DNA from 2 places in the uncultured Veillonella sp. genome. Region 1 is predicted to be linked to the other one. Evidence: a T-box and tRNA genes for the amino acid it is inferred to sense, from the RefSeq annotation. Region 1 holds a T-box; the other holds one or more tRNA genes.
What was found. The T-box of region 1 lies ahead of thrS (threonine--tRNA ligase). A T-box ahead of a tRNA ligase gene usually reads a tRNA of that ligase, here a tRNA-Thr.
Positions count from the first base shown of each region.

Region 2: it has a tRNA-Thr gene. The T-box ahead of thrS (threonine--tRNA ligase) is inferred to sense a tRNA for this amino acid. The anticodon was not compared.

Region 1 is NZ_CAUVFT010000005.1:7,241-15,479, reverse strand. Features, by position in the region: gene RYO55_RS02060 (DUF4911 domain-containing protein) at 75-350, shown strand; gene RYO55_RS02055 (hypothetical protein) at 452-1,441, shown strand; T-box leader at 1,678-1,910, shown strand; gene thrS (threonine--tRNA ligase) at 2,052-3,962, shown strand; gene RYO55_RS02045 (MFS transporter) at 4,121-5,326, shown strand; gene RYO55_RS02040 (DASS family sodium-coupled anion symporter) at 5,491-6,984, opposite strand; gene infC (translation initiation factor IF-3) at 7,384-7,902, shown strand; gene rpmI (50S ribosomal protein L35) at 7,923-8,120, shown strand; gene rplT (50S ribosomal protein L20) at 8,167-8,239, shown strand, end outside.
Region 2 is NZ_CAUVFT010000009.1:52,124-60,362, forward strand. Features, by position in the region: gene tuf (elongation factor Tu) at 100-1,287, opposite strand; tRNA gene RYO55_RS03905 (tRNA-Met) at 1,468-1,544, opposite strand; tRNA gene RYO55_RS03910 (tRNA-Thr) at 1,550-1,625, opposite strand; tRNA gene RYO55_RS03915 (tRNA-Met) at 1,657-1,732, opposite strand; tRNA gene RYO55_RS03920 (tRNA-Tyr) at 1,738-1,822, opposite strand; tRNA gene RYO55_RS03925 (tRNA-Thr) at 1,833-1,908, opposite strand; gene brxF (BREX-3 system P-loop-containing protein BrxF) at 2,356-2,820, opposite strand; gene RYO55_RS03935 (hypothetical protein) at 2,849-4,270, opposite strand; gene hypB (hydrogenase nickel incorporation protein HypB) at 4,267-4,920, opposite strand; gene RYO55_RS03945 (hydrogenase maturation nickel metallochaperone HypA) at 4,936-5,277, opposite strand; gene RYO55_RS03950 (bifunctional 5,10-methylenetetrahydrofolate dehydrogenase/5,10-methenyltetrahydrofolate cyclohydrolase) at 5,270-6,097, opposite strand; gene RYO55_RS03955 (penicillin-binding transpeptidase domain-containing protein) at 6,198-8,165, opposite strand; gene RYO55_RS03960 (CCA tRNA nucleotidyltransferase) at 8,165-8,239, opposite strand, start outside.

The DNA.
Region 1 (8,239 bases):
TATATAAGATAGTCCATCTAGTTTAGTTTATAAAAATCTAAATGATATAATGGTGATGCGAAGGAGGATATTTTATGAGTGGTACAGCCTTAGAACCGAGTAAATCAATCGGTGCTTTTCCAGATGTACCAGACTTAACCACCTCTGGAGAAGAAGCGTATGTGTACTTTCACATTGATACTAAACATACGAATTTCATCAATCGCATCATTGAAGGCTATGAATATTTAGGTGTTATGACCTCGGTAGATGCGAGTGGGCGGTGTATGTTGCGCTGCACACCATCTACAAGGCCTTTGGCGCTTGAAGTATTAAGTAGTTTATCCGACTATGTCACTATAGAAGGTTAAGTATAATTTTGATTGTAAATCGTATGAGGAAATTTAATTACTTTACTAGATTTACAATTACATCAAATGTATACGAATTGTAGAGAAATGAGAGTGTATCTATGAAACAATCTATTTTGAAACGCACATTATTAACAGCTTGCCTTGGAGTATCTATGGCAGGTGTAGCTATGGCGGGTCCTGTAGGCCCTGTAATCATTCCTCAAGCAGGGGAGGTGGTTGTTATCAACCATGGTCCTGATATGACTTTCACAGGGAATATCAATTTTGATGTTGAAAGCCAAACTAACAACAATTTACAAATTGGTTCTACTGTGATTCCTAATGTGGTATACGGTGCGGCTTTTAATAAGTCTGGCGCACCAGATACAATCATCCCAGCTCAAACGTATGTATATGTAGGCACAAAAGACGGGGCGAATGCTTTCACAGAAGCTAGCGATGCAGACAAAAAAGGGGCAAGCTGGAATGTGGAAACATTGAAGAAAACTAAATCTGGCGATGTACAATTGGCGAGCCGTGGCGTTCCTGAAAAACCATTGGCTAACCAAGTGGCGACCATTAAAGATTCCATTATGCTTAGCGCTGTAGACCTCAGTACTACAGAGGTGGGACGCAATAGCAAGGGCGTTTTATATATGACCGTACCTAAGGAATTGAAATTGACTGCTGACACAGGCATTCCTGATGATGTACGTGAAACTATGCCAGCCATGTTCCGGGGCAAAATGGGAGACTCCCTCATGGTAAACCTCATGCCTCTAAATGAAGAAGAGAAGCAACAGTTAGCGGCAAATCCACATAATGCCAATACTATCGTATTCAACCGTGGTATGAACATGGCAAAAATGATTGGATCCTCTGCACGTACAAGCAAGGTGTATACATACATGAAGGACCATTATTTGAACCTTGTTATTGTAGCGAAAGATTACGATGATAACGGTGCTCGTGGTAGCGGTGTTATGATGGTATCTAAACAAGATAACTCTAATGACGTGCTCTTAACACTCTACAAAGGTCCAGACCTTTCTACTAGCAAATTGGAAAAAGTAATTGGTGCTATGTTGTCTACAAACTTCAAACGTTAATTTGCAAATAATGTATATAATAGCTCGAGATTCTGATATGTTCCGCCTTCACTGGTTGTCTAGTAAAGGGGACATATCATTCTCGGGCCGTTTTTTTAAGATATATGTATATATAGGTATAAATAAAGGTGAGATTTGCAGTTTATAGCTTTTACAGAAATTACAGTTTATAGTTTTCAAGAAATTTACAGTTAAACTGTATTGAATTTTTTAGTCCTCTATGATACTATAATCTAGTAAAAGTGATGCAAAGGACATGATTCTTTTATCCCTGTGTACCAGAGAGAGGCTGATGCTGGAAATGCCTTACACATATATTAGAGTTACCCCCTTTAAACTGATTTGTCGAACCTAAGTAGGCAAATACGGTCGCCACCGTTATCGGGCTTAATGAAGTGAATTAACTATACACATATATTGGTATAGGTAGTTAACTAGGGTGGAACCGCGAATGATCTTCGTCCCTTGTTTGTAGGGATAGAAGGTCTTTTTTTATTACCCAATTTCTTCAAGCTAATTACTCAATGTTTATGTATTGTGTGGTAAGTAGGTATATTGGTGAAAGTAGAAAATCAAAGCTATCCTAGTTTATAAATTGGAGGAAAGAAAAATGGCAGATGTAAAAATCATTTTACCTGATGGTAGTGCGAAGGAATACGCTGCTGGCACTACTCTTGGGGAAGCAGTAAAACAACTATCTAACAGTTTGGCTAAAAAAGTACTAGCTGCAAACGTAAATGGCGAATTAACAGACCTTCGCGAAGAACTTGTAGATGGCTCTGAAGTTGCGTTCTTAACATTCGAAGATGAAGGTGGCAAACATACTTTGCGTCACACAGCTTCTCATATCTTGGCACAAGCTGTTAAACGTTTATGGCCTGAAGCTAAATTGGCTATCGGTCCTGCTATCGATAAGGGTTTCTACTATGATATCGATATGGAACATATTTTGACTCCTGAAGATTTGGGTAAAATCGAAAAGGAAATGAGCCGTATTGTAAAAGAAAATTTACCGATTACTAAATCCGTTATGCCTCGTCAAGAAGCTATCGAATTCTTTAAAGCTAAAAATGAAGATTACAAGGTAGAATTGATTCAAGATCTTCCTGAAGATGCTGTAATCTCTTGCTACTCTCAAGGCGATTTCATCGATCTTTGTGCAGGACCTCACGTGGCATCTACCGGTAAGGTGAAAGCTTTCAAATTACAAAGCATTGCAGGTGCATACTGGCGCGGCGACGAAAAGAATAAAATGTTACAACGTATTTACGGTACAGCATTCGAGAAAAAAGAAGAACTGGATGCATACCTTCACATGCTTGAAGAAGCGGCTAAACGAGACCACCGTAAGCTTGGTAAAGAACTTGGCTTGTTTGTTATCAAAGAAGAAGGTCCTGGTTTCCCATTCTTCTTGCCAAAAGGCATGGCTCTTCGCAACGAATTAGAAAACTTCTGGCGCGAAGTTCACCATGAATTTGAATACGAAGAAATTCGTACACCAATCATCTTGAACAAACAATTGTGGGAAACATCTGGTCACTGGTTCCATTACCGCGAAAATATGTACACTACAATTATTGACGAAGAAGAATATGCAATTAAACCAATGAACTGTCCAGGCGGTATCTTGGTTTATCAAAACGAAATGCATTCTTACCGTGACTTCCCATTGCGTTACGCTGAACTTGGTCTAGTTCACCGTCATGAATTATCTGGTGCATTACACGGCTTGTTCCGGGTACGTGCTTTCACACAAGACGATGCTCACGTATTTATGTTGCCATCCCAAATGCAATCTGAGTTGATGAAAGTTATCGAATTATTTGACCGTATCTATAGCCAATTTGGTTTGAAATACCATGTGGAATTATCCACTAAACCAGACAATGCTATGGGGGATGATGCGATTTGGGAAGCCGCTACAGAAGCATTGCGTAATGCTATCGAAGCAAAAGGTATTCCATACGTAATTAACCCTGGTGATGGTGCATTCTACGGTCCTAAACTTGACTACCATATTGAAGACTCCTTAGGCCGTACATGGCAATGTGGTACTATCCAATTGGATATGAACTTGCCAGAACGTTTCCAAATTGAATATGTTGGCGAAGACGGTCAAAAACATCGCCCTATTATGATTCACCGTGCATGCTTCGGCTCCATGGAACGTTTTATCGGTATCTTAACTGAACACTATGCAGGTGCATTCCCAACATGGATGGCTCCTGTACAAGTTAAAATCTTGCCTATCTCTGAAAAACACGTTGAATATGCTAAGGACTTGGCAAAACAAATGCACCGCGACTATGTACGTGTGGAAGTAGACGATCGCAGCGAAAAAATCGGTTATAAAATCCGCCAAGCACAAATGGCAAAGGTTCCATACATGCTTGTTGTGGGTGATAAAGAGGTCGAAGAAGGCACAGTTAACGTTCGTAAACACGGTGGTGACGAATTGGGCTCCGTACCATTCGAAGAATTCTTCAATTCTATTAAAACTGAAATTAAAGAACGCAACTAATTATTTACCATCCTAGTAATTATAATGTTATAAATCCCCCTCACATCTTGCACAATTTAAATTAGTCTGTATAATTTAATAGTGATGAAATTATAAGAGGGGGATTTTGTATTATATTCTCTTTAATTGTTACCTGTGAGTAGCGAAAGGAAATGACTATGAAAGAAGTAAATTCATACGGTTGGAAAGCTGTTATTGGTTCCTCTATTGGCTATGCCATGGATGGGTTTGATCTCTTGATTCTCGGCTTTATGCTGACCTTAATTTCAGGGGACTTAGGTTTGACCACAGGTCAAGCAGGTTCCCTTGTGACGTGGACCTTGGTAGGTGCTGTAATTGGTGGTTTTATTTTTGGTACCTTGTCAGATAAGTTTGGTCGTGTTCGTGTGTTGACATGGACTATTGTGTTATTTGCTGTATTCACTGGTCTATGTGCTTTTGCACAAGGTTATTGGGATCTTCTCATATATCGTACAATTGCCGGTATCGGTTTAGGCGGTGAATTCGGTATTGGTATGGCCTTAGCAGCCGAAGCATGGCCTGCACAACACCGTGCAAAAGCGACGAGCTATGTTGCCATTGGTTGGCAGTTAGGCGTATTGGCCGCAGCACTGTTAACGCCCGTATTACTCCCTTATATTGGCTGGCGTGGTATGTTCATGGTTGGCATTATTCCTGCCTTTGTAGCCTGGTTCTTCCGTGCGAAATTACATGAACCAGAAATCTTTGTTCAAAGTAAAGAAATTAAGGAACACTCCCATACGAACTCATTCAAGTTATTAGTAAAAGATGTAAGAACTACAAAGACCTCTATAGGTGTTGCTATTTTAACATCTGTTCAAAACTTTGGTTACTACGGTATTATGATTTGGTTGCCTAACTTCTTGAGTAAGCAATTAGGGTTTTCTCTTACAAAATCGGGTTTGTGGACTGCCGTAACTGTATGTGGTATGATGGTCGGCATTTGGTTATTCGGACGATTGGCAGATAAAATTGGTCGTAAACCGACATTTATTTTGTTCCAAGTATGTGCTGTGGCATCTATCTTGATTTACTCTCAACTATCTGATCCAACAGCTATGCTATTTGCTGGTGCTATATTAGGGGCCTCCGTAAATGGTATGATGGGTGGCTACGGTGCCTTAATGGCGGAAGCATATCCAACAAGTGCTCGTGCAACAGCTCAAAATGTATTATTTAACATTGGTCGTGCCGTAGGTGGCTTTAGCCCAATGGTAGTAGGCATGATCATCTCACTGTATTCCTACCAAGTGGCAATCGCTTTCCTCGCGATTATCTATGTAATCGATATTTTAGCAACAGTATTCTTAATTCCTGAACTAAAAGGTAAGGAACTAGAATAAATAAATATTTGTGAAAGCTTTACATTGAAAAGAACATAGACGTTTTATATTGAAAAGCATATAAAAATCAAGAGGCTCTGTCATAAGACAGAGCCTTTTATAGTATGTTTAATTTAAAATATTAGAATTATCTAGAATATTTGGTCTATTTAGAATATTTAGACTTAAGCAATTCCGATCCAGTGCCAGTATGTTAGGGCAAATATGAGCATCATCACATAGCCAATGATAGTCAAAGGAATACCTGTAGTCATAAATGTTTTTACGTCGAATGTATCTGTACCGTAAGCTACCATGCCTTGTGGTGAGTTGACTGGTAGTACTAGACCGAAGCAAACTGCATATTGCATAAGCATTGTTACACCAAGTGGATTAAGACCTTCTGCGGAGTGTCCCATAACGATGGATATTACGATAGGAATCATGGCAGAGGAGAGGGCTGTAGCTGATGCAAATCCAAGGTGGATTAAAATTAAGAAGGCAGCCATAATAGCAATCAAAAGGAATACGCTTGCCGTTTCAAGGGAAAAGGTATTTACAAATACTTGAGCGAGCCAGGTGGCCGCTTTTGTTTTAAGTAATACAGAACCAAGACCGATACCAGCACCAAACATGACAATGGAGCCCCAATCTATGTTGGATTGGGCAAATTTCCATTCCAGAATACCGAGATTAGGGAAGAAGAATAGTGCGATGGCTACGATTGTTGAGGTTGTAGTATCGATGGTATGTAACTTACCTCCCGTCGCCCACAATGCTAATAGACCAATAGAGATACATAATAGTTTCTTTTCATCGAATGTCATTGGACCGATTTCTTTACGCATTTTAGCGAGTTGTACATCACCGCCAACGAGTTCTTTAAATTCAGGTTTAATTAAAGCTTGCGTTACAAAGTAGGTAATGATAGCCATAATTATGGAGAATGGTGCAGCTGCTGTGAGCCAATTAATCCAACTTACAGATGTGTTCATCTGTGTTTGCATAAACCCAACAGCTACGAGGTTTTGGGCGGCTGCTGTTTGAATCATGATATTCCAAAAGGTATCTACCTGTACGGCGCCTACCATGAGGAGAGCTGCTACGCGGCTTTTACGTTCAATACCTAGGTTTTCAACGATACCGATAATAATTGGAGCAAGACAAGCGATACGAGCTGTTGCACTCGGTACAAAGAAGGCTAGAATAAGACCTGTAATAATAACACCTAAATAGATGCGGCTTACCTTTGTGCCTACACTAGATAATACGAGCATGGCAATGCGACGATCTAGTCCCGTTTTACGCATGGCTACGGAAATAAACATAGCGGCACCTACGAGAATCATCGCAGGAGAAGAATAACCTGAAATAATTAGTTTTAAGGCATTAGCTGTGCCCATAGCTTTTGCTGGCGCCTCTGGATTTGGAGCGAAACCTAGTAACAAGGCTGTGAGCGCCGTAATCATGGTCGCACTTACCGGATAGGATACAGCTGACGTCATCCATAAGATGATAGCAAAGGCAAGTACACCAATCATACGATGACCACCAGTAGATAATGTTTCTGGTGTTGGTAATAATAAAATGCCACCGAGAACAATGAAGGAAAGAATGAGACCAATATTTTGAGCGGTTGTACGTACCTTTAGAGGAGGGGCACTGTTTGTTGCACTCATGATAAAACTCCTTTCAATATGTTTAATGCTTAATTAATATAAATATTTTTCTAGTTAGCGTTAGCGTAAATAAATATATATTTATTATTGTTATCGTGTTTTTAGAAAATTAATTATAAATCTATAAGACTATTGTATATTTAAAGAGGTCTACTTGTCAGTAATAACACATATATACAGAACATAGATAGTCTGTTATACTATAAGAGTTGTAATAATAAATTTATCAAGAAAAGCTCAAGATTGTTGTTGACTTTCACTATCTAATTTGTTATTATAATTAAGTAATTTATGAAGCAGAGGCCATCCGCCACTCACCTAATACCAAGAAGTATGAGGTTAATATAGAGAATTCTATTCGGATGGTGTTTGCCGTCCGTTTTTTTTATTCTCTTGGAGGTGAACGCTATTAGCAAGGATACACCACGCATTAATGAAGAAATTCGTGCTCGTGAACTTCGTGTAGTAGGTCCTGAAAACGAACAAATCGGTATTATGTCTGGCCGTGAGGCTTTGGCATTGGCTGAAGAACAGCATCTTGATCTTGTGGAAATTGCACCTAACGCTAAACCACCAGTAGCTCGCATTATGAACTACGGTAAATATCGTTATGAACAACAAAAACGCGAGAAAGAAGCGAAGAAAAAACAAAAAATCGTAACTTTGAAAGAAGTCAAATTACGTCCACATATTGAAGACCATGACTTTTACGTAAAAATGAAAAACGCATCCAAATTCTTGGCTGAAGGTAACAAAGTAAAAGTAACCATTATGTTCCGCGGTCGTGAACTTTCACATCCAGAACTAGGCATGGCAGTGTTGACACGTTTTGCTGAAGAACTCAAAGAAACGGCGTCTATTGAAAAAGCAGCTAAATTAGAAGGTCGTAACATGACCATGATTTTAGTAAGTAAATAAGGTATTGGGAGGATTATATTATGCCAAAAATTAAAACTCGTCGCGCAGCGGCTAAACGTTTCGCAGTAACTGGTACTGGTGAATTCAAGCGTGCGAAAGCTTTCAAAAGCCACATTCTTGAGAAAAAATCTCCAGCTCGTAAACGTAATTTACGTAAAGCTACATTGGTTGCAAAAGCTGACCATAAACGCGTAGCTAAATGCTTACCATACGCTTAATCGTTAACTATTAGATCGATACATCGTAATTTAGGAGGAATATACAATGGCAAGAGTGAAAAAGGGCGTTACAGCTCATGCACGTCATAAAAAGATTTTAAAATTAGCTAAAGGTTACC
Region 2 (8,239 bases), on a different contig from region 1:
AAAATATATAAAATAAAAGGGACCCAACGGGTCCCTTTTATTGAATCTAAAATTCAATTATATAGCTAATGTATCGATACATTGAGCTATAAACTTGTATTAACCTTCGATTTCTGTTACTACGCCAGCGCCTACTGTATGGCCACCTTCGCGGATCGCAAAGCGAAGACCTTCTTCGATAGCGATTGGAGTAATCAATTCGATTTCCATTGTTACGTTATCGCCAGGCATACACATTTCTACACCTTCAGGAAGGTTTACAACACCTGTTACGTCTGTTGTACGGAAGTAGAATTGTGGACGGTAGTTGGAGAAGAATGGAGTATGACGGCCACCTTCTTCTTTAGTCAATACGTATACTTCTGCTTTGAATTTTGTGTGTGGGTTGATGGAGCCTGGTTTAGCCAATACTTGACCACGTTCGATGTCTTTACGATCAACACCACGAAGCAATGCACCTACGTTGTCACCTGCTACTGCAGAATCCAACACTTTACGGAACATTTCAAGACCTGTTACTACATATTGTTCAGCTTTTTCTTTCAAGCCTACTACTTCAACAGTATCACCAACGTTTACTTGACCACGTTCAACACGGCCAGTTGCTACTGTACCACGACCAGTGATTGTGAAAACGTCTTCCACAGGCATCAAGAATGGTTTATCAGTGTCACGAACTGGTGTTGGGATGTAGGAGTCTACAGCGTCCATCAATTCGTCAATTTTAGCTACATATTGAGCGTCGCCTTCCAAAGCTTTCAACGCGGAACCTACAACGATAGGTACTTCGTCGCCAGGGAATTCGTAGGAAGAAAGAAGTTCACGAACTTCCATTTCTACCAATTCGATCAATTCTTCATCGTCAACCATGTCAGCTTTGTTCAAGAATACTACGATTGCAGGAACACCAACTTGGCGAGCCAACAAGATGTGTTCGCGAGTTTGAGGCATAGGGCCGTCAGCTGCGGATACAACCAAGATAGCGCCGTCCATTTGAGCCGCACCAGTAATCATGTTTTTAACATAGTCAGCATGGCCTGGGCAGTCAACGTGTGCATAGTGACGGTTAGCAGTTTCATACTCAACGTGTGCAGTGTTGATTGTGATACCGCGTTCACGTTCTTCTGGAGCTTTATCAATCATGCTGTAATCTTGGAAGTCAGCTTGACCTTTTTCAGCCAATACTTTAGTGATTGCAGCAGTCAAAGTAGTTTTACCATGGTCAACGTGACCGATTGTACCGATGTTAACATGCGGTTTCGTACGTTCAAATTTTTCTTTTGCCATTAGGATTATATCCTCCTTCACAAAAACAAATTACATTCTAGTATTAATATAATATATTAACCCTAATTTATCAATGGAATATAAGATTTCCTTACCTATTATTATACCATATATACAAAGTCTTAGAATAGCATGTCATATGTAAAGAAATAAAAAAATCCCCACCAAGGTGAGGTTTAATGGTGGCGGCACACGGATTTGAACCGCGGACACACCGGGTATGAACCGATTGCTCTAGCCAACTGAGCTATGCCGCCATGTATGGAGCTAGTGACCGGGATTGAACCGGTGACCTTATCCTTACCAAGGATACGCTCTGCCGACTGAGCTACACCAGCACAATGAACGATCATTTCACTGTGGTTTTTATGGTTGCGGGGACAGGACTTGAACCTGCGACCTTCGGGTTATGAGCCCGACGAGCTACCAACTGCTCCACCCCGCTATGAATGGTGGAGGGAGAAGGATTCGAACCTTCGAAGTCGAAGACGGCAGATTTACAGTCTGCTCCCTTTGGCCGCTCGGGAATCCCTCCATAAATAAAATGGAGCTGGCGATAGGAATTGAACCCACAACCTGCTGATTACAAGTCAGCTGCTCTACCTATTGAGCTACGCCAGCATCATTACGACAAGATGAATTGTATCACCTAGCACACTAAGTGTCAAGAACCTTTTAAAAACTTTTTTGAAGTTTTTTCGTTCACTGTGGTCACCCTTAGTGCTTAATCATAATAACATGAAACGATACCCTATGCAAGTATTTTGTCAAAAAAAATTTATATTTTATCAATCCTCTATAAAATGCCTTGTTTTCAGAATATATCTAGTAATCAACTTTTATTTACTAGTATATTCTTTATATACCTTTATATAGTTGCATTCCTTGCTAGTCCATACTTACTACCATCCATATTTCAGGTTTAGTAGAATCAAATAATAGGAAGTTACAAAACTATATTTTTACCTAATAACTGTAATTATATAACTAAAAAAGGAGATAGACCGCTATCTCCTTCTATACATTTATAGTTTTTTCTATATTCAACCAATATGTTCAAACATACCTTTAGTCGATTGCAATAACATGATCTGGATGTGCAATACTAACTACAGCATGTTTAGGATTATTGTTATGTTCTAAGTACAACTGGTCCCCTTCAATATGTCCACGCCAGCCAACGACAATAGGATACTTCTTACTAATAGTTTTTAACAACTCAAATGGTTTTAAATTTAAGATAGGTGCAAAGAATACATTAATACCATCTAGCAGAACTACTTCCGTATCGCTACGACTAAGAGCACGGCAAATAACTTCTTCCGCTAATTGAGGCCGTTCATCACGAGGCACGAGCAAAAACTCTTCCTCGATGAGTTGCTTAGCTTCCAAGTATTTCCAGCCCTTCTGCTCAGACAGTTCACGAATTAGCAAACTTTTACCAGAACCTGGACCACCAACGATAAACAATATACGTTCATCATCACCTTGAATCTTTTCCCAACGTTCTTTTACATCTTGTACAGTAACCATACCCTTTGCCTCCTCGCTGTGACCTATCCTATTTTACAGGACGGTCAGATAACATAACGGATTTGATATATTGGTTTTTATCATCTAGGGCAAACTGTAAATAAGAGTTGCTTGCCGCTGGATTTTTATATTCATATACGGTAGACGTCCCCGCCTTTGTTGTAGATTCAACAATACGAGTTGGCATACCATACACAAAGAGCAATAAATATTTGGTATCACCCATTGCGATTCCACGACGTGTAGGCGTATACACATTTAATAATACGCGATTGATAAGATCTTTTTTATCTACACTCACACCGTATTCATTATAGCCAATAAAAGTGGAACCAAACAATATGCCTTGATGTTTCCAATCATTATTAGGATCATTAACAAAATGGTCATTCAACTTGAACCCACGCAATACAAAATCATCAGCCGTAAGTGTACCAGCTTCAAAATCATACACTTCAGCTTTCGGCAATCCAAATCTAGGCCATACTTGTCCACTAATAATATCTACAGCCTCTATATTACTTTGTTTAATGGTGAAAGCAATATATTCTTTTTGCTGACCAAGCATAGATTGTTGTTGGCTATCACTATTTGTATTCTCTACGGGACTCTTAAACTCCTTTTTTTGAGGCAATGAATTTTCGGAATGCCCCTCATAAAGGAAAATATATGTCTCATTTTTCTTATCACGCCACATCGCATTAGGACTGCCATAGGCAAATATCAATTCCATCCGTGTGCTACCAGGACCAATGTCGCGTACTGTATTAGAGCCTTTTTTCGTACTATGAATATTTGTAATAGTATTTGGTTCAAAGAAGTAAGTCGCCCCTTGCCCACGTAATTGATTGTTAACCAACAATTCTTGAGCAGGTCCAGTATATACAGTTACTGCTACATCTTTCATGTAATACGTAGTAAAGTTATCACGTACCTCAGTTTTTTCTACATCTTTTGGAACTTCAAACTGATCTCCCAATCGGTATGTGCCGATAGCATAGTCATCCTGAGAACCTAAAGGCGGTAAACTGTTTGCCGTATAAGACTTACCAATATCAGCTAAATTATTCTGAGTGATACTCGGCAAAGGACCTTCGTTCTCACTAGCCGCTTGCCAGAATTGTATAGAATCACCAAATTCAGTTACAGCCATTTGCTCTGCGAGCCATCCGGTTTTAGAACCTTCCTGTTTCGTTTTTGGGTCTAGCTTAACAACTCTAACTGGTGCATTATCAAGGTAAGACAAGCTATCAACCTCACCAGTTTCATCTACACTACCATCATTGCTCGCATTAGCGGAATCTTGAGCTACAACGTTAGTGTCATCAGTAGTTTCTACTGCAACTGGATTAACAGTGGAAATGGCAGGCTCTGCTGCATAACTGATTGTAGTAGCACACAAACCCACAAGGAGGGCCGCTACAATACGGCTCTTCATAGAATAGTTCATCGATTATTCTCCAACTGTGCACGCAACCAATTCAACCATGGTTCAAGACCGTTGTGGGCGGTGCAACTTACTTCAAAAATTTCTCCATTTGGATTTAAATTACGGATATCTTGTATTGCCTGCTCCTTTTTGAAAGGCACATAGGGCAATAAATCAATCTTGTTAATAAGGATGGCCTTAGACTCTTTAAAGATTAACGGATACTTAAGGGGCTTATCTTCACCTTCGGTAACAGATAAAACCGTTACTTTCATGCTTTCACCAATCTCAAATTCCGCAGGGCACACTAAATTGCCTACATTTTCGATAATAATCATATCGAGGTCATCAAGATTCAGATCACCTAAGGCATCTTGAATCATCTGTGCATCGAGATGGCACCCACCAACCGTATTAATCTGGATAACAGGCACACCCAACTCATGAATGCGCTTGGCATCCTTTGCCGTAAATAAATCGCCTTCAATAACGGCTAAGCGATACTCCTTTTTTAAATCTTGTAGGGTTGCCTCCAAAAGGGAGGTCTTACCTGCCCCAGGTGAACCTAACAGGTTAAATACAAATATATTCTTTTCCTTAAACAACTGTTGTAAGGACTCTGCAATAGCATCGTTTTTTGCCAGTACATTAGTTTTAACTTGAACTTGCATGCCCTAACCTTTCTATCAATCGATATCTATAGAGGTCACTTGTAGCTCGCGACCGCCTATAGTTTGTACGAAATGGCTGTCACAATAAGGACAAATAAACGTATAATTTTTTACAAAAAATATTTTATCACAATCTAAACACTTTCCTTCAATAGGAACTGTATTGATTTCTATGCGTGAGCCTTCCGCAGGTGTTCCCTTCGTAATGGCTTCCCAACAAAATAGCAATGAATCCGGTTCTACCCCACTCATTAAACCTAAGTCTAGTTGAATAGAATGAATGACTGTCGCATCATGTTGACGTAAGGTATCGAGCGCTACATCAAGAATACCTTCTGCTATAGACATCTCATGCATGATATGCCTCGTATACCGCTTCTAGCATCATTGTCGTTGTTACGGATCCAACACCTCCTGGTACAGGAGTAATGGCAGATGCAATATCTTTTACCGCATCATAATCAACATCACCTACAGTTTTGCCGTCCAGTTCATTAATACCTACATCAATAACAACAGCACCAGGCTTAATCATATTAGCAGTAATCATATGAGCACGACCAGCCGCAGCAATAATAATATCACCACGCTTTACTTGCTCTACTAGATCAGAAGTTCTAGAATGGCACATTGTAACAGTACCATGTGCAGCGAGTGCCATAAGCGCTACAGGTTTACCGATAACTTGGCTACGACCGACTACAACCACATGTTTTCCTTCTAAAGGAATATTATAGTGATTTAAAATAGCCATACAAGCCTTAGCCGTACAAGGAGCAAAGCCACCCTTACCAGCTGTTACTAAACCGATGTTATATGTTGTAAGACCATCAATATCTTTTTTAGGATCTAACATATCGATAAGAGCTTCTATATCAATGTGTTTAGGCATTGGCATTAGCGGTAAAATTCCATGAATAGATGGATCAGTATTTAATTCATGCAACGCCGCTACTACTTCATCTTGCGTTGCCGTTTCAGGCAATTGCTTTAGCACAAAACCATAGCCAAAATTTTTAGCTGTTTTTTCCATAAATGTAGCATACATATGAGCGCCATGGTCTTCACCGACAAGTAACACTGCCATAGTAATCACAGAGTTGCCTACTGCTGCAACTTTTTCTTGTAAAATCGCCTTGTGGGCATCTGCTACCGCTTTCCCTCGTAATTCGATCATAAGTATCTCCATTCATTCAAACTATTTATAAAAAAGGTGCCTCCTGAGAGGCACCAAAGTCTCTTATTCTATTATATAACGAACTGTCTATAATTTCTAATTATCTACTAAAGTGAACGGTAATTGCCGTCCCGGGTTGAACAGTAGTGCCCCCACTTTCATCTTGAGAAACGGCAATACCCGTTCCATCTGGCTTAAACGCAAGTCCCGCCTTATGTAACCAATCACGTACCTCACCATAGGTGAAGCCCGTAAAATTAGGTAATGTTACGGAACCATCACCAGAAAGATGTGGCTCTGGTAATGTATTGCTAGGTTTAACAGCTACAGGAGTACTATCTTTAACATATGGGCTCAATTGGTAGTACCGTACAAGTTGAGACACGATGTCTTTAAATACTGGCGCTACAATTTGACTACCATAATAAGAACCCTTTTGTGGGTCATCAATAACGACAAGAACTACAAATTTTGGATCCTCTACAGGGCCAAAGCCAATAAAGGACGCAATGTATTGTCCGTCGAGATAACCGCCATGTTTGGTATCTAGTTTTTGCGCCGTACCAGTTTTACCGCCGAAGTGATAACCTTCTACCATCGCTTTTGTACCGCCACCTTCGGATACTTCTTTTTCTAGAATATCTACAATGGTTTTAGCGGTTTCCGCCGGAACTGGTTGTCCCACAACAGATGTTTCAGTCGTACTTGTTACATCGCCTTGAGAGTTACTATAAGACTTGATGATATGTGGTTTCATCATAGCACCGCCATTAGAAAGGGCACCAAAGACACGAACCATTTGTAATGGTGTAACCGCAATACCTTGACCGATAGACATTGTAGCAACGTCTAGCTTACTCATATCCTCTGGATTATACAAAATACCTGCTCCTTCACCAGGCAATTCAATACCTGTTTCAGAACCAAAGCCATAATCACGTACATATTTCGAGAGAATATCTGCCCCTGTTAATGTACCAATTTCAGCCATACCAGTATTAATAGAGTACTTCAAAATATCTAGCAAACGAACAGGACCATATCCCTCACCATTCCAGTTTCTAATGATATGTCCATTGGCAGCGAAGGCCCCTTTATCGTTATACACAGTGTCTAACTTCCATTTGCCTGCTGCAAGAGCTGCAGATGCAATGATAGGTTTGAATGTAGAACCTGGTTCATATAAATTGGTAACCGCAATATTTTTGAAAGCCTCTTCACCACTTTGGTTGTAGTTATTAGGATCATAACTTGGACGATTGGCCATCGCTAATATTTCACCGGTCTTTGGATCCATAACGATAACGCTGGCATGCTTAGCTCCTGTATCAACCATCGCCTTATCAAGAGCGCGTTCTGCAATAAATTGAATTGTTGCATCGATGGTTAAGGTTACGCTTTTACCCTTATCTGGTAAAAATTTAGATAGTACGGAACCAAAGATGGCATTCCCTTTATTATCAGTAGCTACAATTTCTTGTTGTACGCCCCCCTTTAATTCGTCATCGAGAACCATTTCTAGACCATCAAGCCCTTTATCATCAGTGCCGACAAAGCCTAATACTTGTGCCGCTAAGACACCATTTGGATAATAGCGCTTAGATTCTTCAACGAAATTAAGGCCTGCAATATTATTATCCTTAATAACTTGTTGTACCGCTTTTGATTTGTCTGCATCCATCATACGATTCAACCAGACAAAGGCGGTATCCTCTTGCAAAGCTTTTACAATATTCTCTTTTGACATCGTTACATACGGTGAGATGAGCTCCGCAATCTCTTGAGGAGACTGTTTAATCATCTTCGGATCCGCATATAAAGATTTTGTAACTACACTCATCGCCAATGGCTTGCCATTACGGTCATAGATTGTACCCCGCGGCGATTGTAATTTTCTATCTACTTGAACTTGTAATAAGTTTTTCTTCTCTAGGTCAAAGGTATCAAAGACCTGTAACTGTGCTAAACGACCGATAAGGACGAAAGCAACGGTCATGAGTATGGCAAGGCACCATGTAGTGCGACTCCAATCACTCATGCGTAATAACGCTTTATTTAATAACTTCATCATTTCTCCACTGGACGGCGTAACTTATGGTCTAATGCATCATATAGCGCATCTGGTTCATTGGTAATCACTCC